Regions from separate parts of the Pseudomonas stagnisoli genome, predicted to be linked through region 3. Evidence: predicted binding sites of a transcription regulator. Region 3 holds the regulator's gene; each other region holds the start of a gene.
The links. Region 3 encodes FliA, which starts transcription of late flagellar genes. Its sites were predicted from a motif close to CTAAAGTTTNNNNNNNNNNNGCCGNTAA; they were not measured.
Positions count from the first base shown of each region.

Region 1 (3,443 bases), 1.3 Mb from region 3:
GTGGGTGCGATCTGCCAGCAGCACCATGATCCGCTGCATGCCGCAGGCCTGCAGGGCCTGACAGGCACTGTCGGTCAGTTGCAGGACATTGGCGAAGGGCGAGGGCTGGGCCAGCAGCTTGCTGCAGTGTTGCTTCCACAGTTCCAGTTGCGGGTTGCTGGCCGGCGCGGGCGGTGCCTGAACGGTCTTCAGTCGGCAGCTTTCCCAAGGCCACAGCAGGGCCTCGGCCGGATGCCAGAGACCCGGTTGTGCGTGCTGGCGGGCGCTCAGCGCCGCCTGCTGATGCACCAGTTGCTGTAACTCGGGAAGCGCAATCTGCAAGTACAGGCCGGTCAGGCGTTGCCAGCGCAGGTGGTGCTGGCAGCTCCAGTTGTGGTGGCTGGACAGTGCCAGGCCGCTGGCCAGCAGAATGCTGTTGGCCGGTTGCGTCAGCCAGCGGCGCAGAGGAGGATCGGCATCGAGCAGTTGCTGCTGGTGCAGCGGATGCTCGTTATCGCGTGCAATATGCAGGGCCTTGACCAGCAGGCGGCGATCTTCCACCAGCAGGCGATAACCCTGGATGATCCACTCCGGCATGCGCCAGTGCCTGGCCAGCGCCAGGCACAGCGGCAGCAGCGGAGTGCCGAGCAGCTCACGCTCGACCTTGCTCGCCGATTCGCCGCGACCCAGTACGCGCCGCTCCCAGGCTTCGAACAGCTGCGGTTGCATGGCCACCAGCGGCCACAGCGGGGCGAGGAACAGCAGGCTGCCCCAGTGGATCTCCTGCCACAGCCGTGCCAGGCGGCCGGCGAACAGGCCGTTGGCCTGTTGCGAGGCATGCAGGCCAATCAGCTGAATCTGCCGCAGTGGCAGTGGGATCTGCTCCTGTTCCTGCACCGACATCTGTGCGAGAAGTGCTTCCGCACGTTTGAGCCCCAGTCGGTTGAGGGCCATCTCCAGGCTCTCGGCGGGTTCGCCGAGGCTGCCGGAGCTGCGGTTGGCCTCGCGCAGTACGGTCAGTGCAATGGCCGGGCTTACCTGCATCTGCTCGGCGATCTCGCGCAGTGACCTGCGGCTGTCCAGCAGCACGCGGCGCACCGCCTCGTGGTGGTGGCTGGCGACGGGCAGGCGCACTGCGTCCAGCTGTTTCAGCCAGGCGTCGATGCTGCGTGGTAGGTGCTTTTCAGTGGGCATGCAGGTTGAGCCAAACTGGCTTTTCGCCTTTACTGCCTATAGTCTGGCGCAATACTTCCGATAATTAGAAGGGTTGTTTTGCAGAACCCTTATCGACTGACTCTTCAAGCTCACTCTCATGATCAAGATCGTAGGCATCCTGGTAGTCTTCGGCTGCGTGCTCGGTGGTTTCGTGCTGTCTGGCGGCAAGCTCATGGCATTGGTTCACCCGTTCGAGGTGATGATCATCGGCGGCGCGGCGCTGGGTGCCTTTCTTCAGGCCAATCCCGGCAGCGCGTTCATGACGGTGTTCAAGAAGTCGCTGGCGATGTTCAGCAGCCGCTTTACGCACGCGTTCTACCTGGAAGTGCTGAAGCTGCTCTATGAGATCCTCAACAAGAGCCGTCGCGAAGGCATGATGGCCATCGAGGCCGACGTTGAAGACCCCAATGCCAGTCCGATCTTCAGCAAGTACCCGGCGATCCTCAAGGATAAGCGGATGACCGAGTTCATCTGTGATTACCTGCGCATCATGTCCAGCGGCAATATGGCGCCCCACGAGCTGGAGAATCTCTTCGACATGGAGATCACCAGCCTGAAGGAAGAGTTGGAGCACCCCGCCCATGCAGTGGCGAAGGTGGCCGACGGCATGCCGGCAATGGGTATCGTGGCTGCAGTACTGGGTATCGTGATCACCATGTCCATTCTGGCGACGGCCGATAACGCACAGATCGGTGAGAAGGTGGCGACTGCTCTGGTCGGTACCTTCCTCGGCATTCTCGCCTCCTATGGCTTTTTCGCTCCTTTGGCGGGGGCTCTGGAGCACGATGCCAAAGAGGAGCTCAACCTGTACGAGTCGATCAAGGCGACTTTGGTGGCATCAGCCTCCGGCATGCCGCCGACGCTGGCCGTCGAGTTCGGACGCAAGGTGCTGTTCCCGGCCCACAGGCCGAGTTTCAGTGAGCTCGAACAGGCCATGCGTGGCAACTGAGGCGAGCGGCTGAGTCATGGAGAACAACCAGCCGATTCTGGTCAAGCGGGTCAAGAAGATCGCCGGGGGCCATCACGGTGGCGCCTGGAAGATCGCTTTCGCCGACTTTGCCACGGCGATGATGGCCTTCTTCCTGGTGATGTGGCTGATGTCCTCGGCCACGCCCGAGCAGAAGAAGGCGATTTCCGGCTACTTCCAGGACCCCATCGGCTTTACCGAGAGTGCCAGCCCCTACGTCATCGACCTGGGCGGCACGCCAACGCCTGCGCCGGATCGCACGCTCAATCCCGAGCTGAAAGATGCGCCGGATTCCCAGGAGGCTGCCGTCGACGCCACGCAGGATCCCGCCGAGATCGATCCCAGCCAGGCCGAGACCCTGGCCGAGCAGGTCGAGCGCGAGCGCCTGGAGATGCTGCTGCAGGAGCTGCAAACCAAGGTCGAGGAGAATCCCGAGCTGCAGAAGTTCAAGGATCAGATCCTCTTCGAAATCACCCAGGACGGCCTGCGCATCCAGATCATGGATGCCGAGAATCGCCCGATGTTCGACCTCGGCAGTGCACGCCTGCAGCCCTATTTCGAAGACATCCTGCTGATCCTGGCCGACACCATCAAGGCGGTGCCGAACAAGATCAGCGTCAGCGGCCACACCGATGCCAAACCGTTCGCCGGCGATGGCGACTTCGGCAACTGGGAGTTGTCGGCCAACCGTGCCAACGCGGCACGGCGCGCCCTGGTGGCAGGCGGCTACCCGGATGACAGCGTTGCGCGCGTGGTGGGTTATGCCTCCTCGGCGCTGTTCGATCGCAAAGATCCGTTCAATCCGGTGAACCGGCGTATCGACATCATCGTCCTGACCAAGAAGGCACAGCGTGCCATCGAGGGTGAGCAGGACGGCGGCGGTGATGCGGTTCCGACCGAGGCCACGGCGCCCGGGCAGGCGCCTCCCGCCGCGGACGAGCCGGCCCAGCCCGACGAGCTGCGCCAACGGCTGAACATTTTCGAGGATGGTGCCCTGCAGTTCGACCAGCCGCAGGAATGAAAGAGGCCGCGATCATCGCGGCCTCTTCGTTTCAGCGCACCATCAGTATTCGGGTTCGGGCAGGCTGGCCAGGATGTGGCGGTAGCTGGCCATGCGTTGCGGCTGGATGCGACCGTCCTCCAGGGCCTTGAGCAGGGCGCAGCCCGGTTCGCGGTCATGCTTGCAGTCGCGGAAGCGGCAGGTGCCGAGCAGGTCGCGGAACTCGATGAATCCCGCTTCCACGTCATCGCGGCTGACATGCACCAGGCCGAACTCGCGGAT
Region 1 is NZ_CP184361.1:3,851,005-3,854,447, reverse strand. It holds gene ACOAPY_RS18615 (HDOD domain-containing protein) at 1-1,173, opposite strand, end outside; gene motA (flagellar motor stator protein MotA) at 1,292-2,143, shown strand; gene motB (flagellar motor protein MotB) at 2,160-3,182, shown strand; gene rsgA (small ribosomal subunit biogenesis GTPase RsgA) at 3,225-3,443, opposite strand, start outside.
Region 1: motA (flagellar motor stator protein MotA) is a predicted target of FliA. The motif match lies at 1,210-1,237, and genes of this name have one in related genera.

Region 2 (3,443 bases), 450 kb from region 3:
TGCTACGCGGACACGCTCAACCACACGTGAAGCGAGCTCGTCCGGACGGAACTTCGCCAGGAAGTCATCTGCGCCGACCTTCTTCACCATCGCCTGGTTGAACACCCCGGACAGCGAAGTATGCAGAATCACATGAAGGTTCTGCATCCTCGGATCGGAACGAATCTCTGCCGTGAGGGTGTAACCGTCCATCTCTGGCATTTCGATATCGGAGATCAGCATGAGGAACTCCTCAGCCGGATTCTTGCCCTCCTCCACCATCTTGCGCAGATAGTCGTACGCCTCGCGGCCATCATTGAGGGCCACAACCTCGACCCCGACGCTCTCCAGGCAACGCGAAACCTGCTTGCGCGCCACCGAGGAGTCGTCGCAGATCAGCACACGCTTGGAAACGGCCTTGGCCTGGGTCTCGACGTCCACCACGCCCTCGGAGATCGCCTCCGACATCGGTGCCACCTCAGCCAGAATCTTCTCGACGTCAATCACTTCGACCAGCTTATTGTCGACGCGGGTCACTGCCGTGAGGTAGTGATCGCGACCAGTGCCCTTGGGCGGCGGGTGGATCTCGCCCCAGTTCATGTTGACGATGCGCTCCACCGAGCGCACCAGGAAACCCTGCACCTTGGTGTTGTACTCGGTGATGATCACAAAGCTGTTCTGGATGTCATCCAGCGCCGACTTGCCGGTGGCAAGTGCCAGATCAAGGATGGGAATAGTGCCACCGCGGATGTTCGCCACGCCGCGTACAACCTGACTGGACTTGGGCATCACGGTGAGCTTGGGGCATTGCAGCACCTCCTTCACCTTGAACACATTGATGCCATAAAGCTGCGGGCCGTCCAGACGGAACAGCAAGAGCTCCAGACGATTCTGCCCGACCAGTTGGGTACGCTGGTTAACCGAGTCCAATACTCCGGCCATGCCCAGACTCCTTATTGTTCATAATGCCTCGCACTCTGCTAAAGCCTAGCAGGCGGCACGGGGCTTGCTTCGTGAGCGGCATGAAAAAGCTCACGACACTTTTCCGACACCTGATGGCGAAACGCCTTGCTCTTGTCGGAGTTTTACCCGCTTTGGGGCTATTCGGCTACAGCCAGGCGCATGCTGCGGAGCTGACTTTGCCCGAAGAGCTTATCGGCGCTACCGAAGGCTTTCTTGAATTCATGGTAGAGGACTATCTGGAGCGTAGCGAAATCGCGGCCCGATATGAAATTCAGGTAAACACTCTCGACCCCCGTTTGCGCCTGGCGGCCTGCGACAGTGATTTGACACAAAGCCTGGAAAGTCCGGCTCAACCCCTTGGCCGCGTGACCGTCCGGATCAGCTGCGAGGGCACTAAGCCATGGACCGTTTTTGTTCCCGCCCAGGTACGCCTTTTCCGCCCGGTGGTGGTCGTGAAAGCCCCGCTCAAGCGAGACAGCATCATCGGTCCTGCGGACATCGCCTTGATCGAGCAGGATGTCAGCCTGCTCAGCCGGGGCTATGTGACATCACCGGAGCAGGCCATCGGCAAAAAACTGACGCGCGCGACACAGACTGATCAGGTTTTGACACCCACCATGCTGCAGGCTGCGGACGCCGTGCAGCGTGGCGACCAGGTGGTGATCACGGCACGGAGTGGCGGAATCAACGTGCGCATGCAAGGCGAGGCATTGTCTGGCGGCACACTGGGACAACAGATCAACGTCCGCAACCTGGCCTCACAACGCATCATCCGTGCACGCATCGCAGGCCCCGGCCAGGTCGAGGTCGACATGTAGGCACGATTCTTGTAGCGCAAATCCCCGGTGATTTCCTACACTGTTAAACGACGCACACACTTGCGCCCTAAAGTTTCGACGGAACCGGCCGACAACCCAGTCAAGCGTCCAGATTACCGTCCGAGGTTCACAACATGGTTATCGACTTCAACCGGCTGAACAATGCCGCCAGCGCCGCCAACGGCGGTCGCACCGGCAACGCTCAGGCCAGCAGCCGCAACGAGGCTGTCAGCAATACCCCGCAGAATGCGGCACAGGTTGCTGACGAGCAGGCTGCTAACGCCAAGACGGGTGAATCCGTCCAGCTCAGCCGCGAAGCTCAGCAACTGCAGAAGGCTGGCGACAAGCTGCGCGATCTGCCGACCGTGGACAAAGAGCGCGTCGCCAAACTCAAGCAGGCAATTGCCGACGGTAGCTATCAGGTCGACGCCCAGCGCGTGGCCAGCAAGCTCCTCGATTTCGAATCCCAGCGCTAGTCCCAGGGCTGCGCTGGGGGTGTTGGACGCCCGATCCCCAGAGCCCGCGATGCAAGATAACGACCTGCTGCAACTGTTCAACGACGATATCGGCACCGCCCAACGTCTTCTTGAACTGATCGACGCCGAATTCCAGGCCATGGGAGAGCGTGATCTGCCCCGTCTGGAACAACTGCTTGGCGAGAAACTCCCCCTCCTGTCCCTGCTTGAGAAGCATGGTACGGCCCGCAGCCAACTGCTCGTCGCGCAGCAGCTGAGCGCTGATCGCGCCGGGCTGGAGGCGATGGCCAGCCGCAGCGCCAACGGAGAAGAGCTGCTATCACGCAGCGACGAGTTGAATCGGCTGCTGGAAAGCTGCCGCGAAGCGAACCAGCGCAATGGCCGACTGATCCGCGCCAACCAGGCATCATTGAAGAGTGTGCTCGGCATTCTTCGCGGCGGCGAAACGCCGGGGCTCTATGACAGCCGCGGCAGCGCCGCTAGAATCGCGCAGCAACGCCCCCTCAGCCAGGCCTGAGACCATAACAACAAGCACAGGGACATACCGGCAATATGCCAGTATGCTAGTGCGGTAGTACCCTGGAGTTATGCACTGTGTCCAACCCGTTCCAAGAGGATGATGGCCCCCAGCCGCCGAAGGTGCTCACCGCGCCCCTGGAGGTTTTTGCCAATCTGCGCACCCTGCAGCAGGGCAATGATCCACTGGTCATCACATTCAAGGACCGCAGTCAGCGGTTCCAGAGCTACCTGATCGAAGTCAACCGCGAGCGCGGTCTGATTGCTCTGGACGAACTCATTCCCAACGACGGCGAACGTTTCATTCAGAGCGGCGAGGCATTCCACGTGGAAGCATTCCACGAGGGCGTACGCATTGCCTGGAGCTGCGAGGACCCAGTACGCATCGGCGAACTCGAGAATGCGCGTTGCTACTGGTGCTACATGCCGGAGCGCATCACCTACCATCAGCGTCGCAATGCCTACCGCGCCGCCCTGGGCCAGGGTCAACTGGTCAATATCGAGCTATCGGGCAGCCGCCTGACTCCTGGCCTGAGAGGCCAGATGCTGGACATCTCGGCTACCGGCTGCCGTCTGCGCTTTCCCGGTGACGTGACCGCGCGCCTGCAACCTGGCGAAGTTTATGAACGTTTCAGCGCGCAACTGCCGATCGGCGGCATGACGACTAGCGCCGAGTTGCGTCATGCCTACT
Region 2 is NZ_CP184361.1:2,104,460-2,107,902, reverse strand. It holds gene ACOAPY_RS10145 (chemotaxis protein CheV) at 1-921, opposite strand, end outside; gene flgA (flagellar basal body P-ring formation chaperone FlgA) at 1,002-1,760, shown strand; gene flgM (flagellar biosynthesis anti-sigma factor FlgM) at 1,895-2,236, shown strand; gene ACOAPY_RS10130 (flagella synthesis protein FlgN) at 2,286-2,753, shown strand; gene ACOAPY_RS10125 (flagellar brake protein) at 2,831-3,443, shown strand, end outside.
Region 2: flgM (flagellar biosynthesis anti-sigma factor FlgM) is a predicted target of FliA. The motif match lies at 1,828-1,855, and genes of this name have one in related genera.

Region 3 (3,443 bases):
GACCAGCTGGGTCACGCGCTTGATCACCTGCCCGGTGAGATCCTGGAAGTCCTGCGCCAGCAGGATGTCGTTCAACTGCCCGGAGAGTTTCTGACTGTCACGTTCGCTGCGCGCCAGGAACAGCTCGATCCGCTTGGCGAGGTCACGGAAAGCATCGGCCCCCATCTCGCGACGCATGAACTTGCTCCACTCGGCAGACAGGCTCTTCGCTTCATCACCCAGATCGTTGACCAGCGGAGCGCTCTGCTCGACCAGGTCCATGGTGCGGTTGGCGGCCTTCTCGGTCATCTGCACAACATAGGAAAGTCGCTCGGTAGCATCGGTAATCTGCGAGATTTCCTGGGCATGCGGATTGTGCGGATCGATCTGAAAATTGACGATCGCGTTGTGCAGCTCTCGCGTGAGTTTGCCGATCTCCTGGTAAAGGCCATGATCACGGGCTTTGTTGAGCTCATGAATGAGACCTACCGCATCGCCGAAACGTCCCTTCTCGAGACTTTCGACGAGCTGGGTGGCGTGTTGCTTCAGGGTCGATTCGAGTTCGCCCAGATGTGAATCATCGTGTGCCATAGCGCCCTCGCGGCGGACATCAGCCGTTAACCCGTTCGAAGATCTTCTCGATCTTCTCCTTAAGCACCTGGGCGGTGAACGGCTTGACCACATAGCCGTTCACGCCGGCCTGGGCCGCCTCGATGATCTGTTCACGCTTGGCTTCCGCAGTGACCATCAGCACCGGCAGAGTCTTCAGGCGTTCGTCAGCACGCACTGCACGCAGCAGGTCAATGCCGGTCATACCGGGCATGTTCCAGTCGGTCACCAGAAAATCGAAACTGCCGCTTTGCAGCATCGGCAATGCCGTATTGCCATCGTCTGCTTCCGCAGTATTGGTGAACCCCAGATCACGCAGGAGGTTCTTGATGATCCGTCGCATCGTCGAGAAATCGTCAACGATGAGGATTTTCATGTTCTTGTCCAAGTCGACCTCCGTACAGTCTAAACACCGCCAGTGTTCCGACAGTGTCGCAAATCATGGAACCGGCTGGCTCAGCTGACCCGCCAATCGCCCAGCCTGGCCCGCAAACGCGCGGCACACTGGCTGTGCAACTGGCTGACCCGGGACTCGCTGACCCCCAAGACTTCGCCGATTTCCTTCAAATTCAGTTCTTCGTCGTAGTAAAGCGACAACACCAATCGCTCACGCTCTGGAAGATGGGCGATGGCGTCGGCCAATGCCGCCTGGAATCGCTCGTCCTCGAGGCCACTCAAGGGCCCACTGTGACTACTGCCGACATCCTCACTCAGCCCGCCATGCTCGCCGTCCTGAACCAGATCATCGAAGCTGAACAGGCGGCTGCCCAGAGTATCGCCAAGAATGCCGTAGTAATCTTCGAGACTCAATTGGAGTTCGGCCGCAACCTCTTGATCTTTAGCGTCTCTTCCAGTTCGAGCCTCGATCACGCGAATGGCATCGCTGACCATACGGGTATTGCGATGCACCGAACGTGGCGCCCAATCCCCCTTGCGTACCTCGTCGAGCATGGCACCGCGGATGCGAATGCCGGCATAGGTCTCAAAGCTCGCGCCCTTGCTGCCATCATACTTTTTTGACGCCTCCAGCAGACCGATCATGCCTGCCTGCATCAGGTCGTCGACCTGGACGCTGGCCGGCAGGCGTGCCAACAGGTGATAGGCGATGCGCTTGACCAGAGGCGCGTAGCGCTCGATCAACTGGTGCTGCGAGTCCTGCGCCTGCGCCTTGTTGTACATGCGAAGTCCACTGGCTGCTGTCATACCGCCGTCCCCGCGATCGGCTGCTGCACCAGACGCTCGACGAAAAACTCCAAGTGGCCACGCGGATTGGCCGGGAGTGGCCACGTGTCAACTTTCTGAGCAATCGCCTTGAACGCCAGTGCGCACTTCGAGCGCGGGAAGGCTTCATACACCGCGCGCTGTTTCTGCACGGCCTTGCGGACGGATTCGTCGTAGGGAACGGCGCCGACGTACTGCAAGGCCACGTCGAGAAAACGATCGGTTACCTTGGTCAGCTTAGCAAACAGATTGCGTCCTTCCTGCGGACTGTGGGCCATGTTGGCCAGAACGCGGAAACGGCTCATGCCGTAGTCACGATTGAGCAGTTTGATCAGTGCATAGGCGTCGGTGATCGAGGTCGGCTCGTCGCAGACCACCACCAGCACCTCCTGAGCGGCGCGCACGAAGCTGACCACGCCATCACCGATGCCGGCAGCCGTATCGATCACCAGCACGTCGAGGTTGTCACTGATATCGCTGAAGGCCTGAATCAGCCCGGCATGCTGCACCGGAGACAGCTGCACCATGCTCTGCGTACCCGAGGCCGCCGGCACGATACGGATGCCGCCGGGCCCCTGCAGCAGTACGTCCTTGAGGTCACACTCGCCGTTAATCACATCGGCCAGGGTCCGCTTGGGGGTCAGTCCGAGCAGAACGTCGACATTGGCAAGACCGAGGTCGGCGTCCATCAGCATGACCCGGCGACCGAGGTCGGCCAGTGCCAGCGACAGATTCACCGACACATTGGTCTTGCCGACGCCGCCCTTGCCGCCAGTCACCGCGATCACCTGTACGGGATGCATACTACCCATGTTCTTCTCTTTACCTTGTCTTGCCTGGTCTGGGCTGGTCGGACAACTTCACCGACCCCTTCCTACACACTAGAACGCCTTGTCCGCCGTCGCCTGCCCTACCCCGCACGGCGCGGATGATAAAAGCCCGCGAACATATCGGCCATGGCTTCTTCGCTCGGATCTTCAGCAGTCTGCAGGCTCACGGCACGGCTCACCAACTGATGACTGCGCGGCACCTGCAAATCGTCCGGAATCTTCGGCCCATCTGCCAGATAGGCTACCGGTAGATGCTGGCTGATAGCCAGTCCCAGCACCTCGCCAAGGTTGGCCGCCTCGTCAACCTTGCTCAGGATGCACCCGGCCAGGCCGCAGTGCTTGTAGCTGTGGTAAGCGGCCTTGAGCACCTGAGCCTGGCTGGTGGCTGCCAAAACCAGATAGTTCTTGGCCTTAAGGCCGCGCACCGCCAGACTGTCCAGCTGCTGGCGCAGCGCCGGATCGTTGCCCGGCAGGCCGGCGGTGTCGATCAGAATCACTTTCTTGCGCGCCAGCGGCGCCAGCGCCTGAACCAGCGACTGCCCAGGTTCAACCTGAGTCACCGGTACGTTGAGGATACGACCGAGGGTCTTGATCTGCTCCTGGGCGCCAATGCGGAAGCAGTCCATGCTGACTAGGGCAATGCTCTGCGCGCCATATTTCAACACGTAGCGTGCCGCCATCTTGGCCAGCGTGGTGGTCTTGCCCATGCCGGCCGGCCCGACCAGCGCGATTACCCCGCCCTCCTCCAGCGGCTCCACCGCCGGGGTCCTGATCGCATGGGCCAGGTGAGCCAGCAGCATGCGC
Region 3 is NZ_CP184361.1:2,554,153-2,557,595, forward strand. It holds gene ACOAPY_RS12230 (protein phosphatase CheZ) at 1-570, opposite strand, end outside; gene ACOAPY_RS12235 (chemotaxis response regulator CheY) at 590-964, opposite strand; gene fliA (RNA polymerase sigma factor FliA) at 1,045-1,791, opposite strand; gene fleN (flagellar synthesis regulator FleN) at 1,788-2,621, opposite strand; gene flhF (flagellar biosynthesis protein FlhF) at 2,720-3,443, opposite strand, start outside.

Region 4 (3,443 bases), 170 kb from region 3:
CCGACCAGGATGGCGCGCTTGCATCCATTGGCCTTGATCGACTTGCGCAGGCCCCGGAATATCTCGGTCAGCGCCTGCTCCTCGCTCACCGCCTGGCGCAGTGGGTGATCCAGCTTGATGCCGGTGAACTCCAGCGCTGCCTGTTCGATATTGGCGCCCTCGAAGGGCTCGACGCGGAAGAAGTGCGTGTGGTCCGGATAGAGGAAGCCGCCTTCGTCCATGGCGATGGTGGTCGCGGCGATCTCCAGCAGGGCGTCGGTTGCGGCGTTGAAACCGCCGGTCTCGACATCCACCACCACCGGCAGGTAGCCGCGGAAACGCGCGGCCATCGGGTGGCGCGGGCCGGACGGCAGGCTGCCGTCGAGTTCGTCGTCGAAATGTTCCTCGCTCATGCCTGGTCCTCCTGCAGGCGCCAGCGCAGCTTCTCGCCGGCGCGCAGGGGGATCACGACCTGCTCGCCCAGCGGCAACTCGGTCGGACCGACCCAGTCCTCGCGGACCAGGGTGATATGGTCGGTATTGCGCGGCAGGCCGTAGAAGTCCGGGCCATGGCAGCTGGCGAAGCCTTCCAGCTTGTCCAGCGCGTTGCGCTGCTCGAAGGCTTCGGCGTACAGCTCGATGGCAGCATGCGCGGTATAGCAGCCGGCGCAGCCGCAGGCGGCTTCCTTGGCGTGCTTGGCGTGCGGTGCCGAGTCGGTGCCGAGGAAGAACTTCGGATTGCCGCTGGTGGCGGCATCCAGCAGGGCATCCTGATGGGTGTTGCGCTTGAGGATCGGCAGGCAGTAGAAGTGCGGGCGAATGCCGCCGACCAGCATGTGGTTGCGGTTGTACAGCAGGTGGTGGGCGGTGATGGTGGCGCCGACGTTGGCGGGCGCGGCCTTGACGAAGGCAGCGGCGTCGCCGGTGGTGATGTGTTCGAACACCACCTTCAGGGTCGGGAAGCGCTCGACCACGCGGGTCAGGTGCTCATCGATGAAGCGCTTTTCGCGGTCGAACACGTCGACTTCGGCGCGAGTCACCTCGCCATGCACCAGCAGCGGCAGGCCGACCTCGGCCATGGCTTCCAGCACAGGGAAGATGTTGTCGATGCTGGTCACGCCGGAGTCGGAGTTGGTGGTGGCGCCGGCCGGGTAGAGCTTGGCGGCATGCACGAAGCCGCTGGCCTTGGCCGCACGCACATCGTCGGTCGAGGTCTTGTCGGTGAGGTAGAGCACCATCAGCGGCTCGAAGCGGCTGCCGGCCGGGCGAGCAGCCAGGATGCGGGCACGATAGGCATCGGCCTCTTCGGCGGTACGCACCGGCGGCACCAGGTTGGGCATGATGATGGCGCGGGCGAAGGTCCGCGCGACGTCGCGGACGGTGTGCTGCAGGACGGCGCCATCTCGCAGGTGGATATGCCAGTCGTCTGGGCGCAGCAGGGTAAGGCGGTCGGACATGGGAGTTCCCGGCAGGTGAAACGTGGGGCGAATGCTACCAGTTTTGCCAGTGGCCCTGCTGTCGTTTCGTTGTGCCTATCAAGTTTGTTCCGGCGCCGCCGATATGGGCTGTGATAGCCGTTTCTCCCGACGGAGCCGACTTTGCGCCGATCCCCTGCCTTCCTGTTCAGCCTGCTCGCCTGCCTGCCCTGGTGCATGCCGGCCGCGGCCATCACTTTCCAGACGCGCATGGAGAAAGTGGAGTGGAAGGTTGAGGGCGATCAGTTCGAGTGTCGTCTGAGTCAACCCATCGCCGATTTCGGCAGCGGTGAGTTCGTGCGCCGCGCCGGCGAGCAGGCGACTTTCCGGCTCACAGTGCGCGAGCGCTGGCTGGGATCCGGATCGGCGACCCTGCTGGCGGCAGCGGCGCCCTGGCAGCCGGGTCGCGGTGACATCAACCTGGGGGCGTTGGCGGTTGGCAGCGGCCAGGTACCGTTCAACAGCAACCAGGAGCAGGCCGGGCGCCTGCTTTCCGGCCTGATGGAGGGGCGCAGTCCGCTGGTGCGTCATCGCACCCTGCATGGGGGCGACAGCCTGGAAGTGCGCCTGCTGCCGATCCGCTTCAACAAGGCTTATAACGACTACCTCAAGTGCACGGCGGGTCTGCTGCCGGTGAATTTCGACCAGATCCGCCAGACTCAGCTGGGCTTTCCGAACGGCACGCAGCTGGAGCCGCTGGCCCAGGCCAAGCTCGACATCATTCTCGATTTCATCAAGGCCGACCCCAGCGTCAATCGCTTCCAGCTAGACGGCCACTCCGACAGCAGTGGCAATCGTCTGACCAATCGCGATAACTCCAGGCGGCGCGCCCTGGCGGTGGAGGAGTACCTGAGGTCCAGAGGGATTCCTGCCGAGCAGATCGTCGTGCGCTTCCATGGCGAACGCTATCCCTTGGTGAAAAACAGCAGTGAGGCCAACCGCGCGCAGAACCGCCGCGTAACCCTGACGCTGTCACGCGAGCCAGTCGTGACGCCTGAGCCGGCCCCCGCCGCAGCTCCCGCTGCGCCTGCGCCCGAAGCTGCACCGGCCGCCAGTGAGCCTGCTCCCACGGCGGCCCCGGCGGCGAAATCCTGACGTCGCGCCGGCAAATAAAACTGTCGCTTTGTCGCTAGAGTCTGTCGCGCCCCTGTAAATCATTCCACACGGCCGGTAGAATCCCCGGTTTTCCGTACAACCCGTGGAGTTGATTGGCATGGCGGACGTTAAGAAGGTAGTTCTGGCCTATTCCGGTGGCCTGGATACCTCGGTGATCCTCAAGTGGCTGCAAGACACCTATAACTGCGAAGTGGTGACCTTCACCGCCGACCTCGGCCAGGGCGAAGAGGTCGAGCCGGCCCGTGCCAAGGCCCAGGCCATGGGCGTCAAGGAAATCTACATCGACGACCTGCGCGAAGAATTCGTCCGCGACTTCGTCTACCCGATGTTCCGCGCCAACACCATCTACGAAGGCGAGTACCTGCTGGGTACCTCCATCGCTCGCCCGCTGATCGCCAAGCGCCTGATCGAGATCGCCAACGAGACCGGCGCCGACGCCATCTCCCACGGCGCCACCGGCAAGGGCAACGACCAGGTGCGTTTCGAGCTGGGCGCCTATGCGCTGAAGCCGGGTGTCAAGGTGATCGCTCCCTGGCGCGAGTGGGACCTGTTGTCCCGCGAGAAGCTGATGGACTACGCCGAGAAGCATGCCATCCCGATCGAGCGCCACGGCAAGAAGAAGTCGCCGTACTCCATGGACGCCAACCTGCTGCACATCTCCTATGAAGGTGGCGTGCTGGAAGACACCTGGACCGAGCACGAAGAAGACATGTGGAAGTGGACCGTCTCCCCGGAGAAGGCCCCGGACGTCCCGACCTACATCGAGCTGACCTACCGCAAGGGTGACATCGTCGCCATTGACGGTAAGGAAATGACCCCGGCCCAGGTGCTCGCTGAGCTGAACCGCATCGGCGGTGCCAACGGTATCGGTCGC
Region 4 is NZ_CP184361.1:2,724,040-2,727,482, reverse strand. It holds gene rnt (ribonuclease T) at 1-392, opposite strand, end outside; gene pyrC (dihydroorotase) at 389-1,435, opposite strand; gene ACOAPY_RS13095 (flagellar protein MotY) at 1,631-2,548, shown strand; gene ACOAPY_RS13090 (argininosuccinate synthase) at 2,667-3,443, shown strand, end outside.
Region 4: ACOAPY_RS13095 (flagellar protein MotY) is a predicted target of FliA. The motif match lies at 1,513-1,540, and genes of this name have one in related genera.